Regions from separate parts of the Acidovorax sp. KNOB132 genome, predicted to be linked through region 2. Evidence: predicted binding sites of a transcription regulator. Region 2 holds the regulator's gene; the other holds the start of a gene.

Region 1 (15,259 bases), on a different contig from region 2:
TCGCGCTTGTGGAATTCGGGGTCGGAGAAGGTGATGGTGTCGCGCACCACCGAGATCAGCACGTACTTGCCGCCGTGCGCCACGAAGCCGAAGCCGCGCTCGATGGCCTTGGCATTGCCCGTGGCGTCGAACACCTGGTCGTAGAACTCGCCGCCCGTGGCGGCGGACAGCTGCGCCTCGTCGCCCTCGCCCAGCGCCACGGCATGGGCCACGCCCAGCTCGCGCTGGCAAAAGGCTACGCGGTCCTGCCGGCCGTCGATGGCCGTCACCTCGGCGCCGCGCAGCTTCGCGAAGATCATGGCGGCCATGCCGATCGGACCGGCCCCCACCACCAGCACGCGCTGGCCGGGCTGCACGTCGCCCCGGCGCACGGCGTGCGCGCCGATGGCGAGGAACTCGATCATCGCGGCCTGGTCCAGCGTGGCGCCCTCGGCGCGGTGAACGAAGGCCTCGGGCAGCGAAAGCACCTCGGTGAACGCGCCGTCGCGGTGCACGCCCAGCACCTGGATGTTGACGCAGCAATTGGTCTTGCCCTGCCGGCAGGCCACGCAGGTGCCGCACGAGAGGTAGGGCATGACATAGACCACGTCGCCCACCGCCAGCCGCCCGCCAGGCACGGCCTCTTCCACCACGCCCGACAGTTCGTGCCCCATCACCCGCGGGTACTGCAGGAACGGCTGGTTGCCCGTGTAGATGTGCAGGTCGGTGCCGCACACGCCCACGCGCTTGACGCGCAGCAGCACTTCGCCCTCTCCGCGCACGGGGCGTTCGCGCTCCACGGCGCGCAGGGTGCCAGGGGTTTCACAGATGACGGTCAGCATGGGGGCTCGCAATGCAGGAAAAAGAGGGGTGGGTGGGTCGGTGGACTGAGCCGCTGGCTCAGTTCCCGCCGTGGTACTTCTTGTAGATCGCCACGAGCTTGCCGTTCTCGGTGTTCTTGGTGATCCAGTCGTTGATCCAGGCCTTCAGCTCGGGCTCGTTCTTGCGCAGGCCGACGCCGAGCGGCACCTTCTGCATGACGAACTTCTGCACCAGGTCCTTCTGCGGTGACTTCGCCAGGACCGTGTTCACGATGGCGGGCGAGGTGGCGATGATGTCCGCCTGCCCGCTCACCGCGGCGGTGACCAGCGTGGCGTCGTCGTCGAAGCGCACGATCTGCGCGCCCTTGGCGCCCTGCGTGACGACCTTGTCGTTGTTGGAGCCGCGCGTGGTGGCCACGCGCTTGCCCTGCAGGTCTTCGAATCCCTTGATGTCCGCGGCCTTGGGGGCGGCGACCACGGCGAGGATCTGCGCGTAGGGCACCGAAAAGTCGATGACCTTCTCGCGCTCGGGCGTGACCGACAGCGAGGCGACCACGATGTCGGCCTTGCCCGTCTGCAGGAAGGGAATGCGGTTGGGGCTGGTGGTCTGCACCATCTCCAGGGCCACGCCCAGGTCCTGCGCCAGCAGCTGCGCGGTCTCCACGTCGGAGCCCACGGGCTTCATCGCGTCGTCCACGAAACCGTAGGGCGGCGATCCGGTGTCGAGAGCGATGCGGATCTTCTTGGCCTCGCGGATGTCCTTGAGCAGATCGGCATGGGCGCTGCCGGCGCCGAAGGCCATCAGGGCGGCCGAGGCCAGCAGGGTGCGCAGCAGGAAGGAACGCGGTGTTGTCATGGGGCTTTGTCTCCGTGTGAAAGGGAAGGGTTGGGGGTCGGCCCCGTCTGGCGCGGGGCTCGGGAATCACCGTGGCAGCGCTACAGGCCGTTGCCGACGAAATCGCGCAGCTCGGTGGTGGCTGGCGCATCGAGGATCGAGGCCGGACCGTGCTCCCACACGCGGCCCCGGTGCATGAAGATGACCTCGTCGGCCACCTTGCGCGCAAAGCCCATCTCATGCGTGACGAGGATCATGGTCATGCCGCCTTCGGCCAGCTTTTCCATCACGCGCAGCACCTCGCCGGTCAGTTGCGGGTCCAGCGCCGAGGTCACCTCGTCGAACAGCATCAGCTGCGGCTGCATGGCCAGCGACCGGGCGATGGCCACGCGCTGCTGCTGGCCGCCCGACAGCTGCGAGGGGTAGCAGTCGGCCTTGTCGGACAGGCCCACCTGCGCCAGCACGGCCTGGGCACGATCGCGCACCTCGGCCTTGGCGGCCTTTTGCACCAGGCGCGGGGCCAGCATGATGTTCTCCAGCACGGTGAGGTGCGGGAACAGGTTGTAGCTCTGGAACACGATGCCCACGTCGCGGCGCAGCTGGTGCAGGTTCAGCCCGGGCGCGGTCACCTCGTGGCCGCACACGCGGATGCGGCCGGCATCCACCGTCTCCAGCCGGTCGATGCAGCGCAGCGCCGTGCTCTTGCCCGACCCGCTCTGGCCGATGATGGCGACCACCGAGCCCTTGCTCACCGTGAACGACACGCCTTCCAGCACGCGGGTGGCGCCGAAGCACTTGGAGATGTTCTCGATCTCAACGATGGGCGACATGAAAGCTCCTCTCCAGGCGCCGGCTCAGCACCGACAGCGGGTAACACAGGGCGAAATACAGGGCCGCCACGATCACGAAGATCACGAACGGCTCGAAGGTGGAGTTGTTGATGATCTGGCCCGCCCGCGCCAGCTCCACGAAGCCGATGGCCGAGGCCAGCGAGGTGTTCTTGACGATCTGCACCATGAAGCCCACGGTGGGCGGCGTGGCGATCTTCACGGCCTGCGGCAGGATCACGTGCCACACGCGCTGGTGCCAGCGCAGGGCCAGGCATTCCGCGGCCTCGGCCTGCGTGCGCGGCACCGACTCGATGCAGCCACGCCAGATCTCGCCCAGGTAGGCCGACACGTAGATCGACAGCGCCAGCGACGCCGCCGTGAGCGGCGCCACGTTGAACCCGAGCGAGGGCAGGCCGAAATACGCCAGCGGCAGCAGCACCAGGAGCGGCGTGCCCTGGATCAGCTTGATGTAGGTGGACACGGCCACGCGCGACCAGCGTGGCCCGTACGCGCTGCCGAGCGCCACGGCAAAGCCGAGCAGCCCGCCGCCGGCGAACGCCAGCAGCGAAAGCCCCATGGTCCACAGCAGGCCGTCGAACAGGAAATGAAGGTGCGATGCGTTGAGAAAGCCCATGGTGCGTGCCTGCGGCTTTCAAAGGGGGGTGCCCAGGCGCCGGCGGCGCGGGAAGGCGACCATGGCCACCAGCCACAGCGCGCCGCGCATCACCAGCGACATGGCCAGGTACGCCGCGGCCACGATGAGATAGGTCTCTACCGAGCGGAAAGTGTCCGACTGGATGCGGTTGGCCACCGCCGTCAACTCCTCGGCCGAAATCTGCGAGCAGATCGACGAGGCCAGCATCAGCAGCACGTACTGGCTGGACAGCGCCGGGTACACGCGCTCGATGGCCGGCGGCAGCACCACGTGGCGCAGTGTCTGCCAGCGCGACAGGCCCATGCATTCGGCCGCCTCCAGCTGGCTTTTGGGAATCGACTCGATGCCCGCCCGCACGATCTCGCTGGTGTAGGCCCCCACGTTCACCACCAGCGCCACGATGGCCGCGGTGAAAGCGCCCACCTGCAGGCCCAGCGAGGCCAGCCCGAAGTACACGATGAACACCTGCACCAGCAGCGGCGTGTTGCGGATGACCTCGATGTACACCCCCGCCAGCCGGGCCAGCCAGCGCGAGCGGCCGGTGTTGGCCAGTGCGCAGAACACGCCCACCAAGAAGCCGAAGAAGGTCGATGCCAGCGACAGCGACAGCGTGGTCCACGCCCCTGCCAGGAGGTCGGGCCAGTAGGCCAGCGGCGCTGAGAAGTCGAAAGCGTAGTTCAAGGCAGTGTCGGCGTGCGGACCGCTCGGCGGCCCATCGCAGGGGTTTCTGGTAAGGCCAATTTGAGCGCTAAATTCAAATTGGCCTTACCGGGTTAACCCCAGCCGCAGGGTTTTCAGCGATCCAATGCTTGGAATCTAGTGATTTCACCCTCTACACTGCGCGCAGCCCCTCGTTTGGTCAGGCCATATGGTCTGGCCAATTTCATGTACACGCTCGATGAACGACTCCACCAAAGCCCTCGAATCCCGCCGCCTGTACCAGCAGATCGCGGACAAGGTGCGCCTGCTGATCCAGCAGGGCGATTACCGGGAAGGCAGCCGCCTGCCGCCCGAGCGCGATCTGGCGCAGCAACTGGGCGTGTCACGCCCCTCGCTGCGCGAGGCGCTGATCGCCCTGGAGATCGAAGGCAGCGTGGAAATCCGCATGGGCTCGGGCGTGTATGTGTGCAGCCGCGCGCTGCGGCGCTCCGCCCTGCCCCCTTCCATGGGCGAGAGCCCGGCCGAACTGATGCAGGCGCGGGGCGCGGTGGAAGGGGCGGTCATCGTGCTGGCGTGCGTGCATGCCACGCCGGACGGCCTGGTCCGTGTGCAGGCCAGCATTGACGCCATGCGCGCCGACATCGCGGCCGGGCGCGACGTCCTGGAGCACGACCGAGAGTTCCACGTGCGCATCGCGGAGATGACCGGCAACTCGGTGCTGGTGCGGCTGGTGGGCAGCCTGTTCGACGAGCGCCGCGGGCCGCTGGCCAGCCACATGCGCGAGCGGCTGGAAGGCCAGCCGACCTGGCACGCGGCCCTGGCCGAGCATGAGCAGATCTACCGCTGCCTCGCGGCGCGCGACCCCTTGCTGGCGGAGTCGGCCATGCGCTCGCACATCCGGGCGGCGGCGGACCGCTGGGTGATGCCCTGAGCTTCGGCACCGAACGCTGAGCGTCGGGCGCGGCGCCCTGCTCTTTTCCTTCGCTGCTTCTTCATCGTCGCGCCGAGCCTCACGCCGGATGCGCCACTCCGTCCTGTTGCCGCTGCCTGGACCACCGTGCTCTGGGGGCCGAGCCGTGGCCTGCGCGACTGGCTGCCAACGAGCGCACACCCAGGAAACGTTTGCACACGTTTGAAATGAAAATGGCATAATTAATAAAAATGATATTTTCACCATCGTATTGACGAGGCACTGACCATGCAACACCTAAAGATCTCCACCCGATTGATCATCGGATTCGGGCTGCTCGCCACCCTCGGCGTCGCCATTGCGCTGCTCGCTGCGCTCCGCATGCAGGGCCTGGCCAAGGACCTGGCCGAGGTGTCGGCCAACCGCATGGTCAAGGTGGCACAGTTCACCGACATCAAGGACAACCTGAACAACGGCGCGCGCGCAGTGCGCAACATCATCATCTCCAGCGACCCGACACTGCGCCAGGGCGAGAAGAAGAAGGTTGCCGAAGCTCGCGCGGCCAATGCCGCACTGCTCCAGCAGCTGGATGCGTCGCTGGCCCTGCCGGTGACCCGCGAGCAACTGCGCATCATCAACGCCAACCGCGAGCCTTACAACCAGGCCATCGATCGGGCCATCGCTCTGGCGGAAGCCGGTGACAGCGCAGCGGCGGGAACGTTACTGATCAAAGAAGTGCGCACCCTGCAAAACGCCTTGTTCGGCGCCGTGGACGCATCCCGCGAAATCCAGCGTGGCCTGGCCAATCAAGTCGCCAAAGAGGCCCTGGCCCATGCCCACAACATGGCCGTGGTGCTGGGTGTGGCCGCAGCGCTGATGCTGGTCGTCAGCGTGCTGGTCGGCTGGCTCATCGTTCGTGATCTCTCCCGTTCGCTGGGCGCCGAACCTTCCGCGTTGGCGGCAGCCGCCAACAATGTGGCGGCCGGCGACCTGAGCGCGGCACTGGTGGTACGCAGCGGCGACACGGTGAGCGTGATGGCCGCCATGGCCCGCATGCAGGAGGCGCTGACTTCGGTGGTGGCCACCGTGCGCCATGGCTCCGACGGCGTGGCCACGGCCAGCGCCGAGATCGCCCAGGGCAACAGCGACCTGTCGGCCCGCACCGAACAGCAAGCCAGCGCGCTGGAAGAAACCGCGGCCTCGATGGAGGAGCTGTCCAGCACCGTGAAACAGAACGCGGACAACGCCCGCCAGGCCAACCAGTTGGCCGTGAGCGCATCGACCGTCGCCGTTCAGGGCGGTCAGGTGGTGAACGACGTCGTGAGCACGATGAAGATCATCGACGATAGCTCCAAACGCATCGCCGACATCATCGGCGTGATCGACGGCATCGCCTTCCAGACCAACATCCTGGCGCTCAACGCCGCCGTGGAGGCCGCCCGGGCCGGCGAGCAAGGCCGTGGTTTCGCGGTGGTGGCCAGCGAAGTGCGCAACCTGGCGCAGCGCAGCGCAGAGGCCGCGAAAGAGATCAAGTCACTGATCGACAGCAGTGTCGCCCAGGTGGGCGAGGGCACGGCGCTGGTGGCGAAGGCCGGCAGCACCATGACCGAGGTGGTCACGGCCATCCGCCGCGTCACCGACATCATCGGAGAGGTGAGCGCCGCCAGCACCGAGCAAAGCCAGGGCGTAGCCCAGGTGGGCGAGGCCATCGTCCAGATGGACCAGGTCACCCAGCAGAACGCGGCCCTGGTGGAGGAAAGCGCTGCGGCAGCCAGCAGCCTGAGCACGCAAGCCCAGCAACTCCTGCAGGCCGTGGCCATTTTCAAGCTCGGCGCACAAACGGGCGTGAGCAACGCCATGGCACACCAGGCAGGTCCATCGTTCAGCGGGCAGGCGGGCGTCGGAAAAAGGCGTGCCCAGCCCGTAGCGAACCCCCGTGCCATCCCCAGGCTTAGCGCCATGGCCGGCCGCTGACGAAGGCGCCCTGCGGCTTCAGATCAAGCGTTCAGATGATCTCGCAGGGCTTTCCAGCCGGCCACAGCGGCAGGAACGTCTTCGGCGCAGGCGGCCTCTTCGAGGCGGCTGGCCACTTGGTGGCCTTCGCTGCGGCCCAGCGTGAGCAGTACGGTGCGCAGGTTGTGCGCCAGCCGGCGCAGCGCGGCCAGGTCGGCCACGGCGGCGGCCCGGTCCCCCTCCGCGCGATCCTTGGGGAATTGCAAAAGGCAGCGCTCGCGATAGCTCTCGAACAGGCGGCGGTTGTTGGCGAAGTGCGTGGCCACCGCGAGGGTTTCGTGCTCCGCCAGGCCCTCCACCGCCGGGGCGGCAGGCGCGGGCGGCGCAGGGGGAGGACTTTGGCCGGCCAGCTGCAGGGCATCCCGCACGCAGCCTTGCAGATCGCCCACCGAAGCCGGTTTGGCCAGCGTACGCCAGATGTTCATCGACGCCAGTTGCTCGCGCACCTTGGTATTCAATCCCGCGCTGAACACCACGACCTTGGCGTCCGCGGCGAGGGAGCGGTCGGCGGCCATGCGCTGGATCAGCCCCATGCCGGATTCTCCGGGCATCATCAGATCGGTGATCACCAGCTGGACACGGTGCTCCGCCAGAAACTGCAGCGCCTGCTCCACGCTGCTGCAGATCTGCAGCCGCACCGGCAGGTCGTCGAGCACCATGCCGACGAAACGGGACACCAGGGCATCGTCTTCCACCAGGAGGACGACGGGATCATCCATGGCGCAGCGTTTCCAGGCAGGCCTGCAGCGCCCCGGGCAGTTCGGCGACCAGCCGGGGCTTGTGGATGACGGCCACGCCCTGCAGGGCGAAGGCATAGGGCGCGCGCTGCGACTCGTCGAGCGAGGTCACCACGATCAGCTCGCTGCGAGCGAACTGGGGATGGGACCGCAGCGTGGTGATCAGGGTCGCGCCATCCAGTCCGGGCAGCAGGATGTCCACGATGAGGATGTCCGGCTGCAGTTGCCCATACAGGGCCAGGCCGGCAATGCCGTCGTCGGCCACCTGCAGCCCCAGTTCGGGAAACTGCTGCTGCACGATGAGCTGGATGAGGTTCTGGAAGTGCGTCGAATCCTCGATGAGCAACAGCAGGGGCTTTTTCGGCGCGCCGGCCTCGGCCCCGGGCCGCGCGTCGTCCGCTCGTCGGTTGTGCGGCGGGGAGGGGGCGGCCTTGTTGCCCTGCAGCCATTGCTGAACGGACGCGCGGGAAATGCGCCGGTGTCCGCCGGGCGTCTTCCAGGCTTGGAGCTCCCCGCGGTCCACCATGAGTTGAACGGATCGAACGGCCATGCCGAGCAGCTTGGCCACCTCCAGGGTGGTGCAGTGATCGGTCAGATCGGAGATCTCAGGAGCAGATGTTGCCATGCGTGAATTGTGCCGCTGTTGGGTTCAAAACAAACAAATTTAAAGATGATAAAAATGATTTTTCTGATTAAAATCCGCCCATCGCGCCATTTTTTTATTTCTATCATTTTCTCACCGCCCACGCCATGGTCATCACCGCTCGTCGCCCCCGCACCAGCGCCTGGCAAAAAGCCCGCTTCGCGCGCCCATGGATCGGGCAGGGGCCTATGATGCACGGACACCCCAGGCCGCCCTCCCGGCCGGCCCGCATCCCGAGGACATCGCGTGCCCTTTTCCCTGCAGGGCACGGCCCTGAAGAATGGATGGCATGAAGCGGATCGCCCTTTCCCTGTCGCTGCTGATTTGCATGGCCGCGTGGCCGGCTGCAAAGGCCGAGTCGGTATCCGACCGGGTGCGCTCGACCGGGGTCTTGCGGGTCTGCATCTGGCCCGACTACTACGGGGTGACCTACCGCCATCCTCGCACGCGGGAGTTGAAAGGCATCGACATCGACCTGTCGGCCGAACTCGCGAAAGACCTGGGCGCGCGCCTGGAGTACGTGGATTCATCCTTTCCATCGCTGGTGGCCGACCTGACAAGCCGCCGCTGCGATGTGGCCATGTCCGCCATCGCCGTGACGCCGCAGCGCCGGCAGGTGCTGGACTTCACGCAGCCCTACCTGCACAGCGACGTGTATGCCATCACCACCAAGAACAATGCGGTGGTCACGCAATGGGCCGACATCGACCAGCCCGGCGTGCGGGTCGGCGTGCAGCAAGGCACCCTGACGGGGCCGCTCATGACGGCGCAACTGCACCATGCGCGGGTGGTACCGGTCGACGCGCCGTCCACGCGCGAGCAGGAGCTCATCTCAGGCCGCGTGGATGTGTTCATGACCAATTATTTCTACAGCCGCCAGTTGCTGGACAACGCCAACTGGGCCAAGCTCCTCGTGCCGGCGCATTCGATCCAGGTCGTGCCCTACGCCTACGCGGTGCGTCCCGGCGATGGTGCGTGGCTGCGGCAGATGAACGACTTCGTGGTCCGCATCAAGCGCGATGGCCGGCTCAAGGCCGCCGCGGAAAAGAACGGCCTCGGCCAGGTGATCGAGCCCTGAAATGACGATGAAGCGCCGCGCCCCCTCCCCCCCATCGCCCGCGGCGGAACCGGCGCTGCGCTTTCGTGGGCTGCCAGCGAGCGGCCTTGTGCTGGCCGCCGGCGTGGCGGCCGCGCTGCTGGCCGCTGCCGCGATGGCCCTGCTGGCTGTGAACGACATGCGCGCGACGATGACCGCCAGCCAGGTACAGGCCCAGCTGCTGGCCCGAATCATCGAAGACCAGGCCGCCCGCACGTTCGATGCCGGCGACATGGCACTGGGCGTGCTCGCGCATTCGCAGGCACTGACCGAGGCACCCACCAGCACGCAGGCGATGGAGGTCGCGATGCGGCAGGTGCTGGCGGGGCTGCCCTTCATGCGCGGCGTGGCGGTGGTGGACACCAAGGGCCTGGTGGTCGCGAGCACCGTCAACGGCGAGGCCGGCACCTTCATCGACGTCACGGGCCTGGGGCCCTGGGTGGAGGAAGAACACCAGCGCATCGGCCCGCTGGTGCCGGGCCGCAGCCTGGGCAGCCTGCGCCGCACCACGCCCCCCGACGTGGCTCCGGCGGGCATGTCGTTCATACCGCTGCTGCGCGGCTTTCGCACCAACGGCGGCCGGGACATGATGCTCGTGGGGCTGGTCAACCCTGGCGCGCTGTCGAACTTCCAGTACCTCACGCTGGAGTCCCTGAGTTACGACGCGGTGATCGCCACCGACGACGGCCAGGTGCTGGCCAGCTCGGCGCCCGCCGCCGCCCTGGCCGGCCGGCGGATCGACCACCTGCCCGTCTTCCACAGTTACCTGCCCCACCGCGACTTCGCCAGCTACGTCGGCCAGGGCGTGCTGGGCGGCGACCGCATCCTGGCCTTTCGTGCCTCGCGCGACAAGCCGCTGGTGGCGATCGTGGAGGAGCCCTACGCGATGGCGCTGGACCGGTGGCTGCAGGAAGCCCGGAGCATGCTCGGCATCGGCCTGGCCGCCGTGCTGCTCGCCCTGGGACTGACCGCGACCGCCTGGCGCGGCCTGCGCGCGCGCGAGGCCGCGCAGCGCTCGATGAACCTTGCGCAACGCAAGATCGCGCAGAGCCAGCACGATCTGGCGGTGCTCATCAGCAGCGTGCAGGAGCTGATCTTCCGCACCGATGCGCACGGCGTCATCACCTATGCCAACGCGCGGTGGGACACGATCAGCGGGCGCAGCCCCTCGCATGCCGTGGGGCAGACTCTGCCGGACATCGTGGACTCGATCAGCCGCAACGAGGTCCTGGCCATGCTCGACACCGAATCCACGGCGCAGGCGCGCACCTGCCAGGCCCTGATCCGCAGCGCCGATGGCCGACACCTGCTGTTCGAGCTGGCGGTGGTCCCGCTCGTGAGCGAAGGGCGCATCGCCGGCTTCGCCGGCAGCGCAGTGGACGTGACCGGCCGCTGGGAAGCGCAACTGAAGCTGCAGGCCCAGCTGGCCTTCCAGAACCTGCTGCTCGAAACCAACCCCCTGCCCATGTCCCTGACGGACAAGAACCATTGCGTGGTGCTCGTGAACCGCGCCTGGGAGGAATACAAGGGACGGGGCCGCGCGCAGGTGATCGGCGAGCGGCTGCATGCCTTCCTTCCGCCGGACGAGGCCAACGTCGTGGTGGAGGCGAACCAGTGCCTTCTGATGCAGGGCGGCAAGATGACGCTGGAGACCCGGCTGCTGCACGGCGACGGCACGCACCGCGACGCCCGCGTCTTCAAGGCGGCGCTGACCGACGAGATGGGCCATGCCACTGGCGTGCTGAGCATCCTGATGGACGTGACCGATTTCCGCATGGCCGAGCGAGCCATCCAGGAGGCGCGCACCGCGGCCGAGGAGGCCTCGCGCACCAAGTCGGAGTTCGTGGCCAACATGAGCCATGAGCTGCGCACGCCGCTGCAGTCGATCATCGGGTTCGCCGAACTGGGCACGCTGCGCAGCCCGGCCGATGCGCGGCTGGCCGGCATGTTCAACGACATTCACGCCGCAGGGCAGCGCATGCTCACACTGGTCAACGACCTGCTGGATGTGGCCAAGATCGAAAGCACGGTGGGCACCTTCCACCTGGAGCGCACCGACCTGCGCGGGCTCATCCGCTCGGTAGCGCGGGAGTTCGACCCCCTGCTCGCCCGGCACCGGCTGTATCTGCATCTGGACCTGCCGGATCTGCCGCTGGTCGCCAAGGCCGATCCGCTGCGGTTCCAGCAGGTCGTGCGCAACGTGCTGGCGAACGCGGTCAAGTTCTCGCCCGGGGGATCGACCATCGAGCTCCGCGGCTTCATGGACGGCCTGGGGCAGATCCACATCGAGATCGAAGACAGCGGACCGGGCGTGCCCGAGGAGGAACTCGAGCGCATCTTCGAAGCCTTCATACAGTCCAGCACGACGCGCGACGGCTCTGGCGGCACCGGCCTGGGGCTGGCCATCTGCCGCAAGATCGTCGAGGCCTTCGGCGGGCGCATCCATGCGAGCAACGCGGCCCAGGGCACCGTGTTTCACATCGTCCTGCCGGCGCGCGGCGCGTCCGAAACCATGCCGGCGCCGCTGACCTCGACGGTGTAGTGGCTGGGACCTGCTGCGGACTGGCTAAGACCCGCGGCCGGGCCTTTCGAAAGCCGCCTGACGCGCTCAGTACTTCGCGAAATTCGCCGTGATGCGCTGGCGCAGGTAGTCGCCCGCGGTGATCGGCGGGTACTTGCGGCCCGGCCCTTCCACCACGGCATCCTCGTTCGCCTGGCAGAAGAACGCCAGGCTGTAGCGCGCGCCCTGGTATTCGTGGGGCAGCGGATTGCGCACGCGGTGGAAGTTGCTGGGCAACTGGTCATCGCTCCAGCGCGTCAGCATGTCGCCGATGTTGCAGGTGATGACGCCTTCGGCCGGCTCCACGCTGGTCCACTGGCGGCTCTCCATCTCCTTGCCGGGCAGCACCTGCAGCCCGCCCTGGCCCGGGCGCTGGAACAGCAGCGTGAGGCAGTCGAAGTCCGTGTGCGCGCCCGCGCGCCACAGGCCCAGCTCGTCCTTGAGCGCCGGGTCCACGGCGAAGTAATGGAGCATGCGCAGGGTGCTCTGGTAGGCCGCGCTCGACGGGTCGTGCGCGCGGGTGAAGAAGTCCGGATCGAACCCCAGCCGGTCCGCAAAGCACGACAGCAGCTGCATGCCCACGTGCCAGCACTGCGCCTCGAAGCGCAAGGTGGCTTCCTGGAACCCCGGCAGCTCAGCCTCGCTGGGCCACAGGCCCGCCATGCGCGGCCGGGTGACCTGGTAGGACTCCTTCTGGTCGGGCGTGCGCGTGGACGGGCGCACCTGCGCCTTGTGCTCCCAGCCGGCATTGCGTGCCAGCGGCCACTGCGCCTTGGTCTCGCGCGGCAGGTCGAAGAACGCCTCGGCGCGCGCGAAGGCGTTGCGGATGTCCTCCACGGCAATGCCGTGGCCGGTGACCTGGAAGAAGCCGATCTCGACCGAGGCGCTCCACAACTGCTCGGCGATCTCGGCCTTGCGGTGCTCGAAGTCGGACAGGTCGATGCGCCGGATTTCTCGGGCGCTGGTTTCAGCGCCCATGCCGCCCATGCGGGCTTCCTTTTCCAGTTCGCCGCGCACATCGGCGGTGGCGTCTGCGGGGTCGGCAGGGGAGATGGCGGGGGGGTTGGCGGTGCTCTGCTGCATGGCGGGTTTCCTCTTTGGATGAACCAAGGCCCATGGCGGACACGGCCAGGCAGGCACGCGCCATGGGGCTCTTGAAGGGGACAAAGGCGGCGACCGTCGACACGCATTCGCCAGGACGGCAACGGCGCGCCGGCGGCCACCACCGGCTTCAAGAGCAATGACCCGCCGATGGCAACGCGCGGTGCGGGCCATCGGGCTGAACGCTTCTACTCTTGCGGGGCGTGCAAGCAAATCGCAGGCCAATCCGTGTGCAGCGGGTGGGCAGGTGCCATGGCGCAGCGGCTGCACGCGCCGCGCCGCCGCGCCTCACCGCAACGGGGACGGCCATGCACCAGCCGCGTGCCTGCCCCGCCGGGAATGCACCAGCGGCGACACGCCTCGGCCGTGCCTTACCCACCCACCCCGATGGGGCTCGAACTGCGTTGTGCAGGCACGCTTCATGCAACGCCGCCTCCGAGTAGAAGCGTTCAGCCCGGCCCGTTCCCCCACGGCGCCGTTGCCCGGAAATTGCTCAGTTCGCACCGATGCACGGCGCAGATGCGCCGTGGCCGGTCGTTACCCCGAACCTGGAGCCACCGCCATGCAACGCCGCCGATTCCTCGCCACCTCCGCCACCACCCTCCTGTCCGCCACCCTGGCCGCGCCCGCCGTGCACGCCCAGGGCAAGGCCACCACACCGCTCAAGTTCACGCTCGACTTCCGCGTGACCAGCCAGACCGCGCCGTTCTTCCTGGCCGCCGCCAACGGCTACTACAAGGACGAGGGGCTGGACGTGGCCATCGACGTGGGCTCGGGCTCCGTGGCCTCGATCACGCGCGTGGCCAGCGGGGCCTACGACCTGGGGCTGGGCGACATCAGCGCGCTGGCGGAGTTCCACGCGCAGAACGCCGATGCGCCGGTGCAGGCCATCTACCAGTACTACAACCGCGCGCCCTTCGTCATCATCGGCCGCAAGGACCGCGGCGTGAGCACCGACTTCCAGTCGCTCAAGGGCAAGCGCGTAGCCGCCGCCGCCGTGGAATCCACGCGCCGCAGCTGGCCCATGGTGGCGCGCCAGCTCAACACCAGCCCCGACCTGTTCCAGTGGGTGACCACCGACTTCAGCGCGCGCGACAACGTGATGGTGCGCGGCGACGTGGACGCGGCCACCTACTTCCACGACTCGGCCGTGTCCCTGTTCGCCCGCATGCCGCCACAGGACCTGGCCGTGCTCGAGTACGGCAAGACCGGGCTCAATCTCTACGGCAACGCCATCCTTGCCGGCCGGCTGCTGCAGGAGCGGCCCGACGTGGCGCGGGCCTTCCTGCGCGCCACGAACCGGGCGCTGCGCGAGACGCTCTCCAACCCCGACGCGGCGATGACCGCCATCAAGGCGCGCGAGCCCATCCTGAACATGGACATGGAACGCGCCCGCTGGGCCATTACCCGGCAGTACCTCGCCACGCCCGAGACGCAGGCCATCGGTCTGGGCGGCGTGCAGGCGGACGTGCTGGCGCGGCAGATCGACGAGATCGCCACCACGTTCGGCCTAGCCCGCAAGCCGGCGGCCGAGCGCGTGTTCAACCCGGCGTTCCTGCCCCCTGCGGCCGACCGCAAGGTGCCGGCCTGACAGCGGAGACCGCCCGATGAACATGCCTGCCTCCCCCACTTGCGAACTGCCCGAGGAAGTCCCCCTCGCCCCGCGCGACGGCCTGTACCTGCGCCGCGCCATCGCCCTTGCCGACCAGGCCCGCGCGCGTGGCAACCGCCCGTTCGGCGCCGTCATCGTGGGTGCGGACGACCGCATCCTGGCCGAGGCCTGGAACGCCAACGGCGAGACCGGCGACTGCACCGCGCATGCCGAGACCTCGGCCGTGCGGCTGGCCAGCCCGCACCATCCGCGCGAGGCCTTCGCCCAGGCCACGCTGTATTCGTCCGGCGAGCCCTGCGTGATGTGCGCGGGCGCGATCTTCTGGGCCAACATCGGGCGCGTGGTGTACGGCATCGACGCCGTGCGGCTGCGCGCCTTTCGCGGCGAGCGGCTGGACCAGCGCGACGCCGAGCTGTCGTGCCGCGACGTGTTCGCGGCCTCGTCCCATGCCATCGAATGCATCGGCCCGGCGCTGATCGAGGAATCCTCGGCCTCGCACCGGGGCGCGTGGAAAGCCTGAAGCCCATCCCCTGTGCCCGGTCGGCATCGAATCGGCCCGATGCCGGCGGATATCATGCCGGTCTAGCTCACGATTTGATAGCAACCGCATGACCTGGCACGCCCACCTGCAACTGGACTACCGCCGCGAGGCCGAGCGCACGGTGGCGCGCTTCGAACACGGCGGCCCGCTGCGCATCCTGCAAAGCCTGTACCCCGAAGGCGATGCGGTGTGCCACAACGTGCTGGTGCACCCGCCCGGCGGGTTGGTGGGGGGCGACACGCTGGACATCCGCACCACCGTCGCGG
Region 2 (16,828 bases):
CGGTCAGGCGCCGTCGCCGTATTCCTTCAGCCGGTTGTACAGCGTCTTCATGCTGATGCCCAGCATGGCGGCGGTCTGCTCGCGCCGCTGCCCGCAGTGAGCGAAGGTGGCGAGGATCAGCGCCCGCTCCACTTCCGCCAGCGAGCTGCCCAGCGGCAGCCGCAGTTCGGTGGAGGCGGCAGCGCCGTCGGCCATCGGTGCCATCTCGCGTTGCTGCGGCGCAAGCGGTGGCAGTGGGAGCGGTGGCTGCGAAGGCACGAGGTCGCGCGGCAACCAGCGCTCGGTCACCGGCCCTTCTTGCGTCATCACGAAGGCGCGCTGCAGCACGTTGCGCAACTCGCGCACGTTGCCGGGCCACCGGTATTCCGCCAGGCGCTCCAGGGCGGCGGCGGTCAGCGTCTTTCGGCCCCCCTCACGTGCTGCGATGTCGTCCAGGAAATGCTGTGCCAGCAGGGGCAGGTCTTCCAGCCGGTCCCGCAGGGGCGGCAGGTGCAGCGGGAACACGTTGAGGCGGTAGAGCAGGTCTTCCCGCAACGCGCCATCCACCACGGCCTGGGCCAGGTTGCGGTTGCTGGCAGCCACGATGCGCACATCGGTGTGCCGCGCCTCGGTGGAGCCTACGCGCAGGAAGGTGCCGGTCTCCAGTACGCGCAAGAGCTTGACCTGCAGCTCCAGCGGCATCTCGGTGATCTCGTCCAGGAAAAGGGTGCCGCCATTGGCGCGCTCGAAAAACCCCAGGTGCTGTCGGTCCGCCCCCGTGAAGCTGCCCCGCTCGTGGCCAAAGATTTCGCTCTCGATCAGCTGGGGCGAGATCGCGCCGCAGTTCACCGCCAGAAAAGGACCGTCGCGTCGCCGGCTGAGGTCATGGAGGGTGCGGGCAACCAGCTCCTTCCCAGAGCCGCTTTCCCCTGTCACGAACACCGAGACCGAGGTGCCGGCCACGCATGCGATCTGCTCGTACACCTCGCGCATGATGGGCGACCGGCCCAGCAGGTGGCCGAAGCGGCCGGTCGATTCCCACTGCAGGCGCATGTCCTGAATCTCGGCCAGCAGGGTGGAGGGCGAGCGAGCGCGGGAGAGCACGGCATTGAGCCGTTGCGTATCCACCGGCTTGATAAGGTAATCCGCAGCGCCCAGGCGAAGGGCCTGGATCGATGTGTCCAGGCTGGCGTGGCCAGTGATCAGCACCACTTCCGAATACGAGAGCAGTTCGGCCTCCTCGCACAGGGACAGCCCATTGCCGTCGGGCAACTGCAGGTCGAGCAGCACGATGTCGGGGCGCTGCAGGGCAATCTGACGGCGCGCATCCCGGAGCGAAGAGGCCGTGGCTGCCGTGAATCCGCCAGTGTGCAACAAGCTCGCAAGCATGCGCGCGGAGTCGGCATCGTCTTCCACTACCAGGGCATGGGCCATGCAAATCTCCCCGAGTAAGAATTTGAAAAAGAGGAATTATTTGCAGCGATCGCTGCCATGGGTGTAAACGAACGTACAGCGGTCAACCGCTTCCGCGTTCCAGCGCGTCCGTCAGCACCTGGGGCCACTGGCCCCAGGCGGCCCATGCGTCAAAGCCTGCGCGCCGGGCGCCGGCTGCATCCAACGCCTCTTCCTGAGCACAAGGCATGGCGGCTGCCACGGCCACCATGCGGCCGGCATACCCGGTCTCCCGCGCGGCGGCTGCAAACTCGCGCGCCTCTTTGGCAGGCTGAGCATTTGCAAGAACCAGATCGGGCACGTGCTGCAGCAACAGGTCCAGCGCCGGCTGGGTCGCCCCGCCGTCCAGCACGGTATATCCCTGGCGCTCCAGAGTTTGCACTGCTGTCTGGCGATCTTGCGCGCCGTGCAGTGCGACAAGCACCTTAAGGCGCCGCAGTCGGGCTGGCGGTGGTGGCGTTTCTGCGAGGCAGGGCAGCGCGAGATACTGCAGCGGTCCATCGGAGGGCGATGGAGTGCGTCCCCCATGCAGTGCAATGACATGGTCGGCAAGAAGGTCTGCCAAGGTGGCAGGTGCGCCGGCCCGCACATGCAGAGCCAGCAGGCATGCGGCTCCCGAGGGCCGCTCCATGTGGTCGTTGGGCAGGCCGCGAACTTCCACGCGCACCTCGTCCCCTTGCCTGAACACGTTCAAGTCCATGCGCATGCCCGGGGCCGCCGCTTTGCACGCCCGGCAAAGCATCTGATCCATCGCCCGGCGCATCAGGCGAGGATCTGCCATGACCCGCAGGTCGGCAGCGATCTGCTGGGTGCAGGCATAACCCCTGTTGGAGTTCACCAATGCCTCCCAGGCCTGCCGCACCAGACCCGAGAAGTCCAGCGGCACACGCCGCAGTTCCATGCGCCCCTCGCGCGCCGCCAGCACGTCCTGCAGGTCTTCCAGCAGCGAAGACAGATGCCGTGTCTGCCGAGCGGCCACCGCGCACGCTTCGCTCTGGATGGGCATTGGATGGGGGGCGAGCGCAATCACCTCCAGCGCTGCGGACAGTGCGCCCAGCGGGGTGCGCAATTCATGCCCCACACCAGCCATGGAAAGCCACGGCGGCGCTGCAACGGGGGGCGCTGCGGCGGGGTGAGGCGCTGCTGTCGGGATGGGTGTGGAGGTGTCATTCATGATGGGCGAGGGCGTTCCGCTCGTGATGGTGTTGCCGGGCGCCAGTGCCGCAGCATGCCGCATGCCAGTCAGTGCCGGTAAGAACCGGGCCAGGCAACGAACCCGTGGGCGAAACCGGCAGGAATTGCGGCAATCTCTACCGGTTGAGCAACATGCCTGCATTAAAGGATAGCGCCAAGTGCTGGTTTTCGAGGCTGGGTGAGCTCTTTCCAAGCCATGCGTGGTGTGGCATATGCCTTGCTTTGTTGCATGGGATGCTCCCCAACCCATGGATCTTCGATGAGCCAGCTTAGTCTGAGCACTTCCGCAGCACTCACCCAGAATGCTTCGCCCCGCTTGCAGCATGCCGTGCGCCTGCTGCAGATGTCCTCACAGGATTTCGCACGCGCCGTGCGGGAGGCGGTGGAGAGCAATCCGCTGTTGGAAGTCGAGGATGGCGATGCGCAGCGGGATATGCAGACGGTGCCGCACGCGCCGCCGAGCGACTGGAGTCCGTCATCTGGCAGCGGCCGGATCCCGTCTGCCGACAGCGATGGGGAGAGGGCCTGGGAGCGTTCAGCAGCGCCCATTTCATTGCGAGCCCATTTGCATGGGCAACTGGACCTGCTTCGTCTGCCGGAGCGGGATCTGCTGTTGGCAAAGGCGGTCATCGAATCGCTGGACGACGATGGCTACCTGCGCGGCGGGTTTGAAGAGATCGAGCAGGCGGTGCACACCATGGCCCTGTCTCCGGAACCGGATGGGCAGGAAATCCGCATGGCGTGGCGCCGGGTCCAGGGGCTGGATCCAGCAGGCGTTGCCGCCGTGGACCTGCGGCATTGCCTGCTATTGCAATTGCACACGATGGAGTGCGTGACGACCCGGGATCTGGTGCGTCGTGCCATTGAAGGCCACCTGAAAGCCGTGGCGTTGCGCGACCCCACACGGCTGTCCGAGGCGCTGGGGGTGTCGCGCGAGGCTGCAGCAGCGGTTTGCGCGAAGATTCGCGCGCTCAACCCCAGTCCTTGCCGCGCCTTCCTGCAAGACGATGTGCCGCTTGCGGTGCCTGACATCGTGGCTGTGAGAGGCGGGAGAGGTTGGCAAATGGTTCTCAACGATGCTGTGATGCCTCGCCTTCGGGTGCATTCCGCCTATGCGCGGATGTTTCAGCAGCGCAAGCGCCATGGTGAGAGTGCGGCGTTGAGCGCCTGCCTGCAGGAAGCGCGTTGGTTGGTGGGTAACGTGGCGCAGCGCTTTGCCACCATCCTGGCGGTGGCGCGAGCCATCGGGCGGCACCAGCAGGCGTTTTTCGAGCATGGCCCGTTGGCGCTCAAACCGCTGAAGCTGCAGCAGATCGCGCAGGAAGTGGGGGTGCACGAATCCACCGTGTCCCGTGTCACCAACAACAAGTTCTTGGCGACCCCGTTCGGCTTGCATGAACTCAAGTATTTTTTCTCGCGCGGCTTGTCTACGCGCAATGGCACCACCTGCGCTCCTGCGGCCGTCAAGGAGCTGGTGTCGGAGTTGATTGCGGCCGAGTCGCCCTTACATGCTTTGTCCGATGCGGCGATTGCCGGCCTGCTGGCGCAGCAGGGGTTTTCGGTCGCCCGGCGCACGGTCACCAAGTACCGGCAGGCGCTTCGCATTTCGGCGGCGCCGGAACGTCACAGGAACGTTTGAACCAACGGTTTGCACCTCAGGGTGAAGACCAATTCACCAAAGATCAATCATGGCTTTCGCCTGGGCTTCCATTGACGGATTGACCTTGTTTTCCCGCACGTTGGCGGTGGATGGTCATTGGTGTGGGCTGGTCGATGTGCTGCAGGGCATGCAGCCCCGGATCACGACTGTGGCCTGCGCGCAAATGCGGTTCAGTGCAGCGCAAGCGGATTGCGATGCGATTGACCTGGTGCAGACGCTTTATGCGGGTATCGCTCGCCGCAGGCATGCGAGGCAAGAGGCTGCGCGTTGTGTCAAGCGAGCAATCCAGGCAGACGTCGACCGGTAGTTGCGCAAGGGGGCCTGCAGGTGCCGGGCATGTCGATTGCCTCTGCCGTGCCAAGCCTGGTTTGACTGCCAGGCCTGGGCCGCTCCCCTCCACGGGAGCACATTGAAGGAGTATCGAAATGGCCAACCAAGGCAATCCATCCAGTAGCAATCGTGGCTTCGCCGCCATGGATGCGGCAAAGCAACGTGAAATTTCAAGCAAGGGTGGGCAGGCGGCGCATCAAAAGGGCACGGCGCATCAGTTCACCTCCGAAGAAGCCCGCGCCGCTGGCGCCAAGAGCCATAGTCGCCGCAACTCGAATTCTGGCGGTGCCAAAGCCGGTGCGTCAGCTGATGCGGAGGCCACTCTGTCGGACAGCGCTTCCAGCACGAAACCCAACGGAGCGACTCGCGCGCCGCAGGGCGCAGGTCGCGATTCAGGCCCCCAAAGCCGTTGAATCCAGCGCTGTGGTGCAGACGATTTGTTCGGGGGCTACCGCTGAAAACAGATGGGTGGCACATCGATTGCCGTTGGAAGCGCTGCACCTGTCGAACCCGCATTCCTGCGCAAGCCCAGGCATTCGTTCCGTAGGCTGTCCAGGAGGGTGGGACGCGCCATAAATCCTATTCCATGAGGCAATCCATGAACACCAACTACCCCACGCGCGCCCCGCGCCACCGCGGGCTCTTTCAGCAATTTTCTCCGCTCCATCTCGCGCCTGAGTGGGAGCAGTACAGCGTCATCAAAGCGCGGGGAGTGCGCACCATTGCCCTCGGCGGGCATGCCCCCTATGCCACTTCTGGCTGGGTGGTCGAACAGGCAGTGGGTTGCATCGAGCTTATCGGCGCCAAGGTGGCAGGTCTGGGGCAGATGCTGCTGATCGGGTTCACCCTCGGCGAACCTGCGGCTCCTGCGGGCTTTGAAGTCACGACAACCGACGCCATCGGCACATTGATCTTGCCGGCCCACTGCTTTGCCGCCTGCGTGGCGATTGCGACCGGTCAGAACGCGCACTTTCGCATCGGCGGAGACGGACAGTTGAATGCGATCGGCAGCGACCCTTCGTTGCTGCAGATGCCATCACCCCCGTAAGTCTTTGCGGTCCACCGCCGTCTCAGGGCAATGGTCGCTCCAGCGGTCAGGCCGCCCAGCCTTCGTTGATGAAGAGCCGGGTGGCCAGCAACCCTGTCGAAGTCCAATGCGTCGCGGGAGACAGCGCGGCGCTGAGGAACTGTCGGCGCTGCTCTCCTTCCAGTGACTGGAGTTGTTCATTGAATTGATTCAGTTCGGGGTCCAGTACAGGCTCTGCGCTGGCCGCGAAAGGGCTCACCGAGCGGTGGCGTGCCAGGGCTCTGAACGAGGGCAGTCTGCGCGTCTGGTTGGCCGAGGCGGGCTGGGCATAGTCCTGTCCGTCGCGGCTGTCCTCGCCACGAATCCAGTCGTGGATCACCTGCAACTCATATCCCGTGAACACGCCGAACATTTCCGCGCGTTCTCCTTGAAGCAGGTTCCAGAATCGGCTTTGCGCCACCGGCGCGCCGAGTCGGATCCACCCGCCGTCCACCAGCGCGTCGAGCAATGCATCGATGTTGCCCTGGGGCCCAGCCAATCGTTGACGGTGCGCCCGCCAATGCGGCAATAGTCGGAGTGCATGCCTGCACCGGCCGGTGCCTTTCTTTCGAAGATTTTTACCACTTCGGCCCTGGCGTCAAAAGATGCGATGACCTCCTGCGTGCCACGCCCGGCGTCTGCGAGCTTGCTCCCGGCGCGAACGCGCTGCCAAAACTGCTTGCGGTCTGCCTGGACTTCCATCATCTGAAGCACTGCTTCGCAAGCTTGCCATGCATGGCCGCTGTCGCCGTTATCGACCGTGACGTGAAGCGTGAAGTAGTAGGGGTCGATCCCAAGCTCGTTGAGCTCGTACGCCGTGATCAGCAGGTGCAGCGGCAACTGTTCATAGCCCAGGTTGAAGCCGATGACCTCCGGCAGGAAATGCTCGGCATTCCATCCCAGGGCCAATTGCACCGCGCCCTGCAGATAATTGGCATTGTCCAGTTGCAGGTCTTGCTGAAGGCCGTGCCGGCGCATCAATTGGCGATAGAGCGTGACGTGGTTCTTGTGCGGCACGCCGTCTCCGAGTTCTTCGAGGTAGGTCTGGAGCAGGGGGCGCAGCCGTTCAGTCGATGAATGCTGCGCCAGACCGTATAGCCAGGACCCGTCCACCAGCTTGGTTGGCGCCACCGATGCCAGAAAGTTGAGTGCATGGGCGCGGTTGTGAAAATACTGGCGCTCGCCGCCTGCGCGCCGCCCATCCAGGTAGGTTTGATAGCGCTGCGCCACAGACTGGGCGTTTGCGCGGGCCCACGCATGCAGGTCCTCGGGTGCTTCGCACAATGCGCTGGGGACGTCTTTGCTATCGTCCATCAGCCGCTGCAGCCACTGGGCGGCGTGCTGGCGGGTTTGCAGCGTGGGGGACGGCGTGAGCAGCGCTTCGTAGAGACGGCGATAGGGGCCGGCGGCATTCGGGCGCTGCGCATCGTCAGCCCGAGGTGCTTGGCTGCCATGGTGGTCGACGGAGGGAAGAATTTTTTGTGCAAGCATCGTTGGCGATGGGCTGGAGGAGTGGACCCATGCTGCGATGCTGGAAAGAAGGCAGAAACCACCAGATGGCGCGAACCCCGGTCGGCAAGGTCCTACGCCGCCGATGGCTTCCCCTGCAGCCAGCCCCACGAGCGCAGTTGCTGCAATTCGCCCCCGTGCAGCCGCGCGCCAATGTCGCTACGGTACCGCAGGTTGGGCACGATCACTTGGCGAACGCAATCCAGGGCGGCCAGGTTGGCGGCATGCACTGTTGCGCCCACGCCCGTGGCAACGCCCAGGTAGCCGCATGAGCCACTCGCCACCAGCTGTCCCTGATGCAGAGCCACCTCTGAAAAATGCAGGCTGTCTCGCTGTGCCTGCGTGATGGAGGGATCCAGGAACACCGGCAAACCCTTGGACAGTTCCGCATACCCATGCCGGTAGGGAAACGGCGGGACTGTAAGAACCACGCCGCAGGCAAAACCCTTTTTCGTACCGAAGTCCAACGTGTCGCGGCGCAGCATTCGGCGAAAGATGGCGTCCCACGGATCATCGTGAAGCGCTTCGCAAATCGCGAAACCCGGGTAGCCGAACCGGCAAGTGAATTCGAGGGGCCACAGCCCGTTTTCGTTGGCGATGAGGTTCACGTTGATGTAGCCACAGTAACCGCCATCCCGCAGCATGGACAGCAGGGGACGCAGGACGGTGTCGTACAGGCGCGCACTTTCGTGGTAGCTCACGATGGTGCCCATCTCTCCGGTGAGTTCGCCCAGGTCGCCCGGGAAAAACCGCTTGTGCTCGAAATCGACACACACGGGCGACAGAAAGTGATGGCCGTTGAAATACCCGCCGACCCCGATCTCGATCCCATCGATGAACTCCATCAAGATGAAGTCCGGTGCCTCGGCCTGGTCCACTCGGGTTTTGCCCGCGTGCATGGCCAGCAGGGCGCGCACGTCGGCGCCGTTGCTGGACTGGCCGACGTAGTTGCGCGTGCGCTCGCCGGAGGCCCCGTTGAACTTGAGTACATAACGTGCGGGATGGTCATCGAGGAACACCATCGCTTCGCCATAGTCGGTGAAACGGTGGCAGCCCGCTACCTGCAGTCCCGCGGCCTGCAAGGCACTCTGCCCGAAGGCGCGGTCCGCCTCCAGTCGATCGCCGAGGGCGCTGCCGCCGATGACCTGAAAGCCTTCCGCACGCAATGCATCCTGCAATTCGCCCTGGGTCGCGGATTCGAAGAGGATCACGCCTTCGTTTCCAGCCGCCTTGATCCATCCCAGTTCGCTTTCCCATCCTTCGACGCGCTGCAGGATGCCCTGGAAGACGTCGTGGCACGCAGGGTCTTTAATCACGACCCGCACCTCGTGGCCGCGGTGCTGGAGGCCGCCATACATGGCCGCCAGGTCGTTGGTCTGCCCAATGCCCAGAAATCTCATGCAGCCCGCCTTTGCACCACCACGCCGACGGCCGCGATCCGATCCGCCTTGGCATAGGCCGGCCCTTCCAGTTCCTCTCCGAAGACATCGGGGTCCAGTTCTTCATAGTGCACCGCACAGTCGTGGGCCGCGGCGTAGGCGACAACGGAGTCGCGCAAAGCATCGCGTCCTTCGACGATGGTCGAGCCGGTGTAGAGCAGCAGGCGGCCGGTGGGCGTCAAGCGATCGAGGCTCTCTTTCAAAATGCGCTCGGAAAGCGCTTCTCCAAACTGTCCACCTCCGTGCCGGTACGTGCGGTTGGCATCGTCCACCAAGTAGGGCGGGTTGGAGACGATGAGATCGAACCTGCCGGCGACCTCGGAGAAGAGGTCACTTTGAACGCACTGCGCGTAGGGGTAGCCGGCGACTGCTGCATTGGCTTTCGCGTGCAAGAGCGCGCTGGGATTGATGTCCACCAGGACGATCTCGCATCCGTTGGGCTGCGCCTGCCACGCCCTCGCCGCGACGAGTCCTCCCGGCCCGGCGCCGCACCCGACATCGGCAATGCGTGGCGATTCCGGCTGCGGCTGCATTCGCAACTGATGGCGGATGAAACTTGCAAACCGGTAGGTGTCCGGCCCGAAGAAAACGGCATCCTCTTGCGCCGTCGGAAAGGCGGAGTGGGCAAAGAGGAATCCATCGAGCGAACTGAACCGAACGTTGCTTTGCAACAGCCCGTTTGGGGCGGACTGCAGCCAGCCATCGTCCAGCAGAGCGGTTGATAGATCTGGGGGAAGCTGGTCTTTTGGAAAAGGTCGGTTCCATCCAAATGCGTCACGCAGGTCCGAAGCCTCAGGGACGTGCGGCCTTGCAAGCACTCTCTGGTGCGTGAGCGGCGTTACCGTGACGAACCGGTAGCCCATGACGGTGAGCCACTGCCCGAGCCGCTGAAGACTGTGTTGGGCAGAATGCGTGGTGGATGCTTTCATCGGATTTGGCAAGCGGCATTGCAAGGAGAGGGGGCGAGCGGCGAGGGGGGCGGGCGCCGCAGGATGCCAACCGCTGCGATCTTTCAGGGGGCCTCGGCCGTCGTGGTGTAGGACAAAAGAGCCTGCTCGCTGACGATCGTTGCATCGCCGGATCCGGTTTGCGTGGGCTGAATGGGCCGCGGAAGTCGGGATGCTCTTTCAGTGAGGCTACAATTGGAGGCTTTCCCGCAAAAACGTCGCCCGGCAGCAACCAAAGCAATCCCCCAACAAGCAGCAGTCTTCAGGAATGTCTTCCTGCGGACTCCGGGCGACCCGTAACCATTCGGAGAACCCAGTGCTTTTGTCTCTACAGGGATCCTTCCCGCCCGCCATCCTGGCGCTCGCAGACGGCACGGTCTTTATCGGCAATTCGATTGGTGCCACCGGCACCACGGTCGGCGAAGTGGTGTTCAACACCGCGATCACCGGCTACCAGGAAATCCTCACCGACCCGAGCTACTGCCAGCAGATCGTCACCCTGACGTATCCGCACATCGGCAACTACGGTGTCAATACCGAGGACATCGAAGCCGACAAGGTCCATGCCGCAGGCTTGATCATCAAAGACCTGCCGTTGCTGGCCAGCAATTTCCGCAGCACCGAAACTCTCTCGCAGTACCTCGTGCGCGAGAAGACCGTTGCCATCGCCAACATCGACACCCGCAAGCTCACGCGCATCTTGCGCACCCACGGAGCGCAGAACGGCGCCATCGTCGGGCTTGCGGCCGGCGAAGCGGTGACCCAGGCGCGCATCGACGAGGCCCTGGCCGCCGCCAAGGCGGCACCCAGCATGAAGGGCCTGGATCTGGCCCAGGTGGTGAGCACCTCCGCGGCCTATCCGTGGGACCAGACCGAGTGGAAGCTCGGTTCGGGTTACGGCACCCTTGCCGCTCCGCGCTTTCACGTGGTGGCCTACGACTACGGCGTGAAGAAGAACATTCTGCGCATGCTGGCCGAGCGCGGCTGCCGACTCACCGTGGTTCCGGCCAAGACCCCGGCAGCCGAGGTGCTGGCCATGAAGCCCGATGGCGTGTTCCTGTCCAACGGCCCTGGCGATCCGGCGCCGTGCGACTACGCCATCGAAGCCACGCGCCAGATCATCGATGCCGGCGTGCCCACCTTCGGCATCTGCCTGGGCCACCAGATCATGGCCCTGGCCAGCGGCGCGAAGACCTTCAAGATGGACAACAGCCACCATGGCGCGAACCATCCCGTGAAGGACCTGGACAACGGCCGTGTCAGCATCACCAGCCAGAACCATGGGTTTGCCGTGGAGATGGAGTCGCTGCCGTCGACGCTGCGCCCCACGCACATCAGCCTGTTCGACGGCACGCTGCAGGGCCTGGAGCGCACGGACAAGCCCGCGTTCTGTTTCCAGGGCCACCCCGAGGCCTCGCCCGGCCCGCACGACATCGCCTACCTGTTTGACCGCTTCACTGCGCTGATGGAGAAGAAATAATGCCGAAGCGCACAGACCTCAAATCGATCCTCATCATCGGCGCCGGGCCCATCATCATCGGCCAAGCCTGCGAATTCGACTATTCCGGCGTGCAGGCCTGCAAGGCCCTGCGCGAGGAAGGTTACAAAGTCATCCTGATCAACAGCAATCCTGCGACGATCATGACCGACCCGGCCACCGCCGATGTGACCTACATCGAGCCCATCACGTGGCAGACCGTCGAGAAGATCATCGCCAAGGAGCGCCCCGACGCGATCCTGCCGACGATGGGCGGGCAGACGGCGCTCAATTGCGCCCTCGACCTGTGGCGCAATGGCGTGCTGCACAAGTACAAGGTGGAGCTGATTGGCGCCACGCCCGAGGCGATCGACAAGGCGGAAGACCGCCTCAAGTTCAAGGATGCGATGACCCGCATTGGCCTGGGCTCGGCCCGCTCCGGCATCGCCCACAGCATGGACGAGGCGTGGACGGTGCAAAAGACCGTGGGCTTTCCCACGGTGATCCGTCCCAGCTTCACGCTGGGCGGCACCGGCGGCGGCATTGCCTACAACCCTGAAGAGTTCGAGACCATCTGCAAGCGCGGGCTGGAGGCTTCGCCCACCAACGAACTGCTGATCGAAGAATCGCTGCTCGGCTGGAAAGAGTACGAGATGGAAGTGGTTCGCGACAAGGCGGACAACTGCATCATCATCTGCTCGATCGAGAACCTCGATCCGATGGGCGTGCACACGGGCGACTCGATCACGGTGGCGCCTGCGCAAACGCTGACCGACAAGGAATACCAGATCATGCGCAACGCGTCCCTCGCGGTGCTGCGCGAGATCGGCGTGGATACCGGTGGCTCCAACGTGCAGTTCTCGGTGAATCCGAAAGACGGTCGCATGATCGTCATCGAGATGAATCCACGCGTATCGCGGTCGTCGGCCCTGGCATCGAAGGCCACGGGCTTTCCGATCGCCAAGGTCGCGGCGAAGCTCGCGGTGGGCTACACGCTCGACGAACTGAAGAACGAAATCACGGGCGGCGCTACGCCCGCATCGTTCGAACCCTCGATCGACTACGTGGTCACCAAGATTCCACGTTTTGCATTCGAGAAGTTCCCCACGGCCGACAGCCGCCTGACCACGCAGATGAAGTCGGTGGGCGAGGTCATGGCCATGGGCCGCACGTTCCAGGAGTCTTTCCAGAAGGCGTTGCGTGGCCTGGAAGTCGGCGTGGACGGCATGAATGAAAAGACGCAGGACCGCGAACTGCTGGAAAAGGAACTGGGCGAGCCGGGTCCCGAGCGCATCTGGTATGTGGGCGATGCCTTCGCCATGGGCCTGTCGGTCGACGAGGTGCATGACCTCACCAAGATCGACAAATGGTTCCTGGTGCAGATCGAAGAGATCGTGAAGATCGAACTGGATCTGGACAAGCTGACCGATGAAAAGGGGGATGGCGCGCTGGCTGCCATCGACGCCGGTACGCTGCGCGCGCTCAAGAAAAAGGGCTTTTCCGATCGCCGCCTGGCCAAGCTCCTGCGGACGCAGGAAAAGGCCGTGCGGGAGGCGCGCCGGGCACTCAACGTGCGTCCCGTCTACAAGCGGGTGGACACCTGCGCCGCCGAGTTCGCCACGAACACGGCTTACATGTACTCGACCTACGAGGACGAGTGTGAAGCCGCGCCCACCACCAACAAGAAGATCATGGTGCTGGGCGGTGGCCCCAACCGCATCGGCCAAGGCATCGAGTTCGACTACTGCTGTGTTCACGCCGCACTTGCCATGCGCGAGGACGGCTATGAAACCATCATGGTCAACTGCAATCCGGAAACGGTTTCGACCGACTACGACACGTCGGATCGGCTTTATTTCGAGCCGCTCACGCTGGAAGACGTGCTGGAAATCGTCGACAAGGAAAAACCCACGGGCGTGATCGTGCAGTATGGTGGTCAGACGCCCCTGAAGCTGGCGCTCGGCCTGGAGGCCGAGGGCGTGCCGATCATCGGCACCAGCCCGGACATGATCGATGCTGCGGAAGACCGCGAGCGCTTTCAGAAACTGCTCAACGACCTGGGGCTGCGCCAGCCGCCCAACGCCACGGCACGCACCGAGCCGGAGGCCCTGGAGAAGGCTGCCGCGTTGGGCTATCCACTGGTCGTGCGCCCCAGCTATGTGCTGGGTGGCCGTGCCATGGAAATCGTCCACGAACAGCGGGATCTGGAACGCTACATGCGCGAAGCCGTCAAGGTGAGCAACGACTCGCCCGTGCTGCTGGACCGTTTCCTGAACGATGCCATCGAGTGCGATGTGGATTGCCTGCGCGACCCCGAAGGCAAGGTTTTCATCGGGGGCGTGATGGAGCACATTGAGCAAGCCGGCGTGCACAGCGGCGACTCGGCCTGCTCTTTGCCGCCTTACTACCTGAGCAAGGCCACGGTGGATGAACTCAAGCGCCAGACTGCGGCCATGGCCGAGGGCCTGAGCGTGGTGGGCTTGATGAACGTGCAGTTCGCCATTCAGGAAAAGGATGGCAAGGACGTGATCTATGTGCTCGAAGTGAATCCGCGCGCATCCCGAACGGTGCCCTTCGTCAGCAAGGCCACGGGCATCCAGTTGGCCAAGGTGGCGGCCCGCTGCATGGCGGGGCAGTCGCTGGCGAGCCAGGGCATCACGCGGGAAGTCACGCCGCCTTATTTCAGCGTGAAGGAGGCGGTGTTCCCCTTCGTCAAGTTCCCGGGTGTGGACACGATCCTCGGCCCGGAGATGAAGTCCACCGGCGAAGTGATGGGAGTGGGCAAGACGTTCGGCGAGGCTTTCGTGAAGAGCCAGCTGGGGGCCGGCACGAAGCTGCCGACGTCCGGCAAGGTGTTCCTCACCGTGAAGAACAGCGACAAGCCGCGTGCGGTGGAAATCGGCCGGCAACTGGTCGCCCTGGGTTTCGACCTGGTGGCGACCAAGGGCACGGCCGCTGCGATCTCGGAGGCCGGCGTGCCGGTGACCGTGGTGAACAAGGTGACCGAAGGCCGCCCACACATCGTGGACATGATCAAGAACGACGAAATCGTCATGGTCATCAATACGGTGGAAGAGCGGCGCAATGCGATTGCCGACTCCCGCGCGATCCGCACGAGTTCGCTGCAGGCCCGGGTCACCACCTTCACGACCATCTTCGGCGCCGAGGCGGCCGTGGAAGGCATGAAGCACCTGGACCATCTGGACGTCTATTCCGTGCAGGAACTGCACGCGCAATTGACGGCCTGAACGGCACAGTCAGGTCAAGCGTCCGGCCGCCTCAAACGCGGCATAATCGCCACTGACCAGAGACCGCCGCGCGGCAACGCGCGGCGGTTTCCTTTTGGGGCGTCCGTTTGTGCATCCACGGGTGTGCAAGACGCCAGGAGGGCCGCGCGTTGCGCGGCGTCGAATTGAACGTGGAGACTGATTCAATGGCCACCATTCCCATTACCAAGCGCGGCGCTGAAAAGCTCAAGGAAGAGCTGCACCGTCTGAAGACCGTCGAACGCCCTGCGGTGATCAATGCCATCGCCGAGGCGCGTGCCCAGGGCGATCTGAGCGAAAACGCGGAGTACGAGGCCGCCAAAGACCGACAGGGTTTCATCGAAGGCCGCATCCAGGAAGTCGAGAGCAAGTTGTCCGCTGCGCAGATCATCGACCCCACCGCGCTGGACGCGGGCGGCAAAGTGGTGTTCGGTGCCACCGTGAAGCTGGAAGACGAAGAGAGCGGCGATGCCGTCACCTACCAGATCGTGGGCGAGGACGAGGCCGACCTGAAGCTGGGCCTCATCAATGTGTCCAGCCCCATCGCTCGCGCGCTGATCGGCAAGGAAGAGGGCGACACGGCCGAGGTCCAGGCCCCCGGTGGCCTGCGCCGCTATGAAGTGGTGGGCGTGAGCTACATCTGAGCGAAAGACGCTGCCATGTATGACCGCGTGCCCGTTCTGGCCGCCGCATTGTGGTGGGGGAGTCTGTCGGCCATCGGGTTCCTGGCCGTACCGCTCCTGTTCGTGCATTTGCCAACATCGGCGCTGGCCGGCAACATGGCCGCACGCCTTTTCGAGGCACAAACCTTCGTCTCGATCGCTTGCTGCGTGTGCCTTCTCCTGTTGTCCAAACGACGGCATGCGGAGACGCAGGAGGACTGGGCCCAGGCCGCGCTGGTCTTCGTGATCGGTGGGCTTTTACTGGCGTTGCTGGTGCAGTACGGCGTATCGCCCCGCATCGTCGCTCGCCAGAATCTAAGGCTGTGGCACAGCGTGGGCACCGTGATGTACGCGTTGCAGTGGGGATGCGCTCTGGCCGTCCTGTGGCGAACGTCCCGGCGCTGATTTCTCGGCGCAGGGGACGGTCCTTTTACTACCCGTTTACTCTTTCCAGTGCTCGGCCACCCAGGTGGCAGGCTGGATGTGGCGAAAGCGGCGATTGCGTCGGCCTGCCAGGGCATCGGGCGGGTTGCACTCACCGTGAAAGATCACGATGCGCGCGTCGGCCGGAATGATTGGCGGCCTCCAATAGTTGGAAGGCCAAGCAGGAATGCAGTGGTACTTGAAGCTGGGGCACCAGCCTGCGGGCCAGTAGCTCAGCTTGCCCTGCTGATGCAGGAAGTCCGAAAGGTAGGCCTGTTCGTTGCGAAATTTTCGGCGGATGGCATCGAAGTGCCCGCGAAAGTATTCGAGTACGTCGGGGTGTGAACCGATCTCGAACCGATACACCGATGAATTGCCGGTGATACGCCAGGGCCGTTTGTAGTCATGGATGATCAGGAACTCGCCCGGCGCTTCGAAAAAGGCATCCAGGCTGCCGGTGACGACGACATCCACGTCCAGGAACAGTGCGGTGCCTGACAGGCCATGCAGATCGGCGCTGAACGTGGCGAGCTTGGTCCAGCCGCGCTCCGGAATGCCGGCGGGCAGATCCAGTGCGGGAATCGGAAGGCATTGCACTTCGGCCCGGATGCTCGTCGAATCATCCGTCAGGCAGACAAAGCGAAAATCGCCAGTGAGATGACGCCGGACCATGGCGTAAAGCCGGTTCACATATTCGGGGCCGTATTTGGTGCCCCATTTCATGCAGATCACGTGGCGCGTTCGCGCCGTGCTGGAGCCCATCAATCGGCCTGGCGCTTCTTGACGGATTTCTGCTTGGGCTTCTTGGCCCGCTTGATCTGGCCGCCGGGCGTCAATCGCTGGTTGCCAAGGACGCGCAACTGCTTGATCTCGGGCCGCTGGCCGCCGCGCTTGCTGAATTTGAGCACTTTCACATCGCGAGGGCCGGGCATGCGATCTTCGTCGACGGTGCGCTCCTTGGGAGGCTGCGGGCGCCAGAGTACCAGCAACTTGCCGATGTGTTGGATGGGTGCAGCGTTGAGTTCTGCCGCCAATGTCTGGTAAATCTGTTCGCGCGATGTCCGGTCGTCGCTGAAGACGCGGACTTTGATCAATCCGTGGGCATTGAGGGCAGCGTTGATTTCTTTTTGGACAGCGGGGGTCAACCCATCGCCGCCGATCAGGACGACGGGGTCCAGATGGTGGGCATTGGCGCGGTGTTCCCGGCGCTCTGCGGGAGTCAATTGAATTTGGGGCATGGGCCGTATTATCGAGGCAGGATGAAAACAAACACGAAAAGCAAGAAGGTGAACAAGGCATGGCTCCATGACCATGTCAACGACACCTACGTCAAGCTCGCCCAGAAAGAGGGCTATCGCGCCCGTGCCGCTTACAAACTCAAGGAAATCGACGAGCAGCTGGGGCTGATCAAGCCAGGGCACATC

Evidence for each region. The regulator sigma-54, encoded in region 2, starts transcription at its own class of promoters, with help from an activator protein. The targets are predictions, from matches to a motif close to TGGCANGNAANCTGCTTT.
Region 1: a site for sigma-54 is predicted at 13,047-13,064, ahead of AC27IO_RS11980 (isopenicillin N synthase family dioxygenase). Genes of this name have one in related genera too.

The regions. Positions count from the first base shown of each region.
Region 1 covers NZ_BAAJYT010000072.1:77-15,335, forward strand. Annotated here, with positions in the region: partial or broken gene AC27IO_RS11920 (zinc-binding alcohol dehydrogenase family protein) at 1-821, opposite strand, end outside; gene AC27IO_RS11925 (transporter substrate-binding domain-containing protein) at 880-1,656, opposite strand; gene AC27IO_RS11930 (amino acid ABC transporter ATP-binding protein) at 1,737-2,465, opposite strand; gene AC27IO_RS11935 (amino acid ABC transporter permease) at 2,449-3,099, opposite strand; gene AC27IO_RS11940 (amino acid ABC transporter permease) at 3,118-3,801, opposite strand; gene AC27IO_RS11945 (FadR/GntR family transcriptional regulator) at 4,019-4,711, shown strand; gene AC27IO_RS11950 (methyl-accepting chemotaxis protein) at 4,979-6,664, shown strand; gene AC27IO_RS11955 (response regulator) at 6,688-7,422, opposite strand; gene AC27IO_RS11960 (response regulator) at 7,415-8,065, opposite strand; gene AC27IO_RS11965 (hypothetical protein) at 8,032-8,286, opposite strand; gene AC27IO_RS11970 (ABC transporter substrate-binding protein) at 8,373-9,161, shown strand; gene AC27IO_RS11975 (ATP-binding protein) at 9,163-11,721, shown strand; gene AC27IO_RS11980 (isopenicillin N synthase family dioxygenase) at 11,788-12,822, opposite strand; gene AC27IO_RS11985 (ABC transporter substrate-binding protein) at 13,403-14,431, shown strand; gene AC27IO_RS11990 (nucleoside deaminase) at 14,448-14,972, shown strand; gene AC27IO_RS11995 (urease accessory protein UreD) at 15,061-15,259, shown strand, end outside.
Region 2 covers NZ_BAAJYT010000002.1:36,492-53,319, forward strand. Annotated here, with positions in the region: gene AC27IO_RS00675 (sigma-54-dependent transcriptional regulator) at 4-1,413, opposite strand; gene AC27IO_RS00680 (histidine kinase) at 1,496-2,356, opposite strand; partial or broken gene AC27IO_RS00685 (hypothetical protein) at 2,369-2,950, opposite strand; gene rpoN (RNA polymerase factor sigma-54) at 2,885-4,264, shown strand; gene AC27IO_RS00695 (hypothetical protein) at 4,314-4,592, shown strand; gene AC27IO_RS00700 (KGG domain-containing protein) at 4,711-5,028, shown strand; gene AC27IO_RS00705 (hypothetical protein) at 5,214-5,663, shown strand; gene AC27IO_RS00710 (hypothetical protein) at 5,710-6,054, opposite strand; gene AC27IO_RS00715 (iron-containing redox enzyme family protein) at 6,018-7,172, opposite strand; gene AC27IO_RS00720 (phosphoribosylamine--glycine ligase) at 7,265-8,590, opposite strand; gene AC27IO_RS00725 (methyltransferase) at 8,587-9,558, opposite strand; gene carA (glutamine-hydrolyzing carbamoyl-phosphate synthase small subunit) at 9,893-11,056, shown strand; gene carB (carbamoyl-phosphate synthase large subunit) at 11,056-14,301, shown strand; gene greA (transcription elongation factor GreA) at 14,487-14,963, shown strand; gene AC27IO_RS00745 (DUF4149 domain-containing protein) at 14,979-15,386, shown strand; gene AC27IO_RS00750 (glycosyltransferase) at 15,423-16,166, opposite strand; gene AC27IO_RS00755 (YhbY family RNA-binding protein) at 16,166-16,642, opposite strand; gene AC27IO_RS00760 (RlmE family RNA methyltransferase) at 16,664-16,828, shown strand, end outside.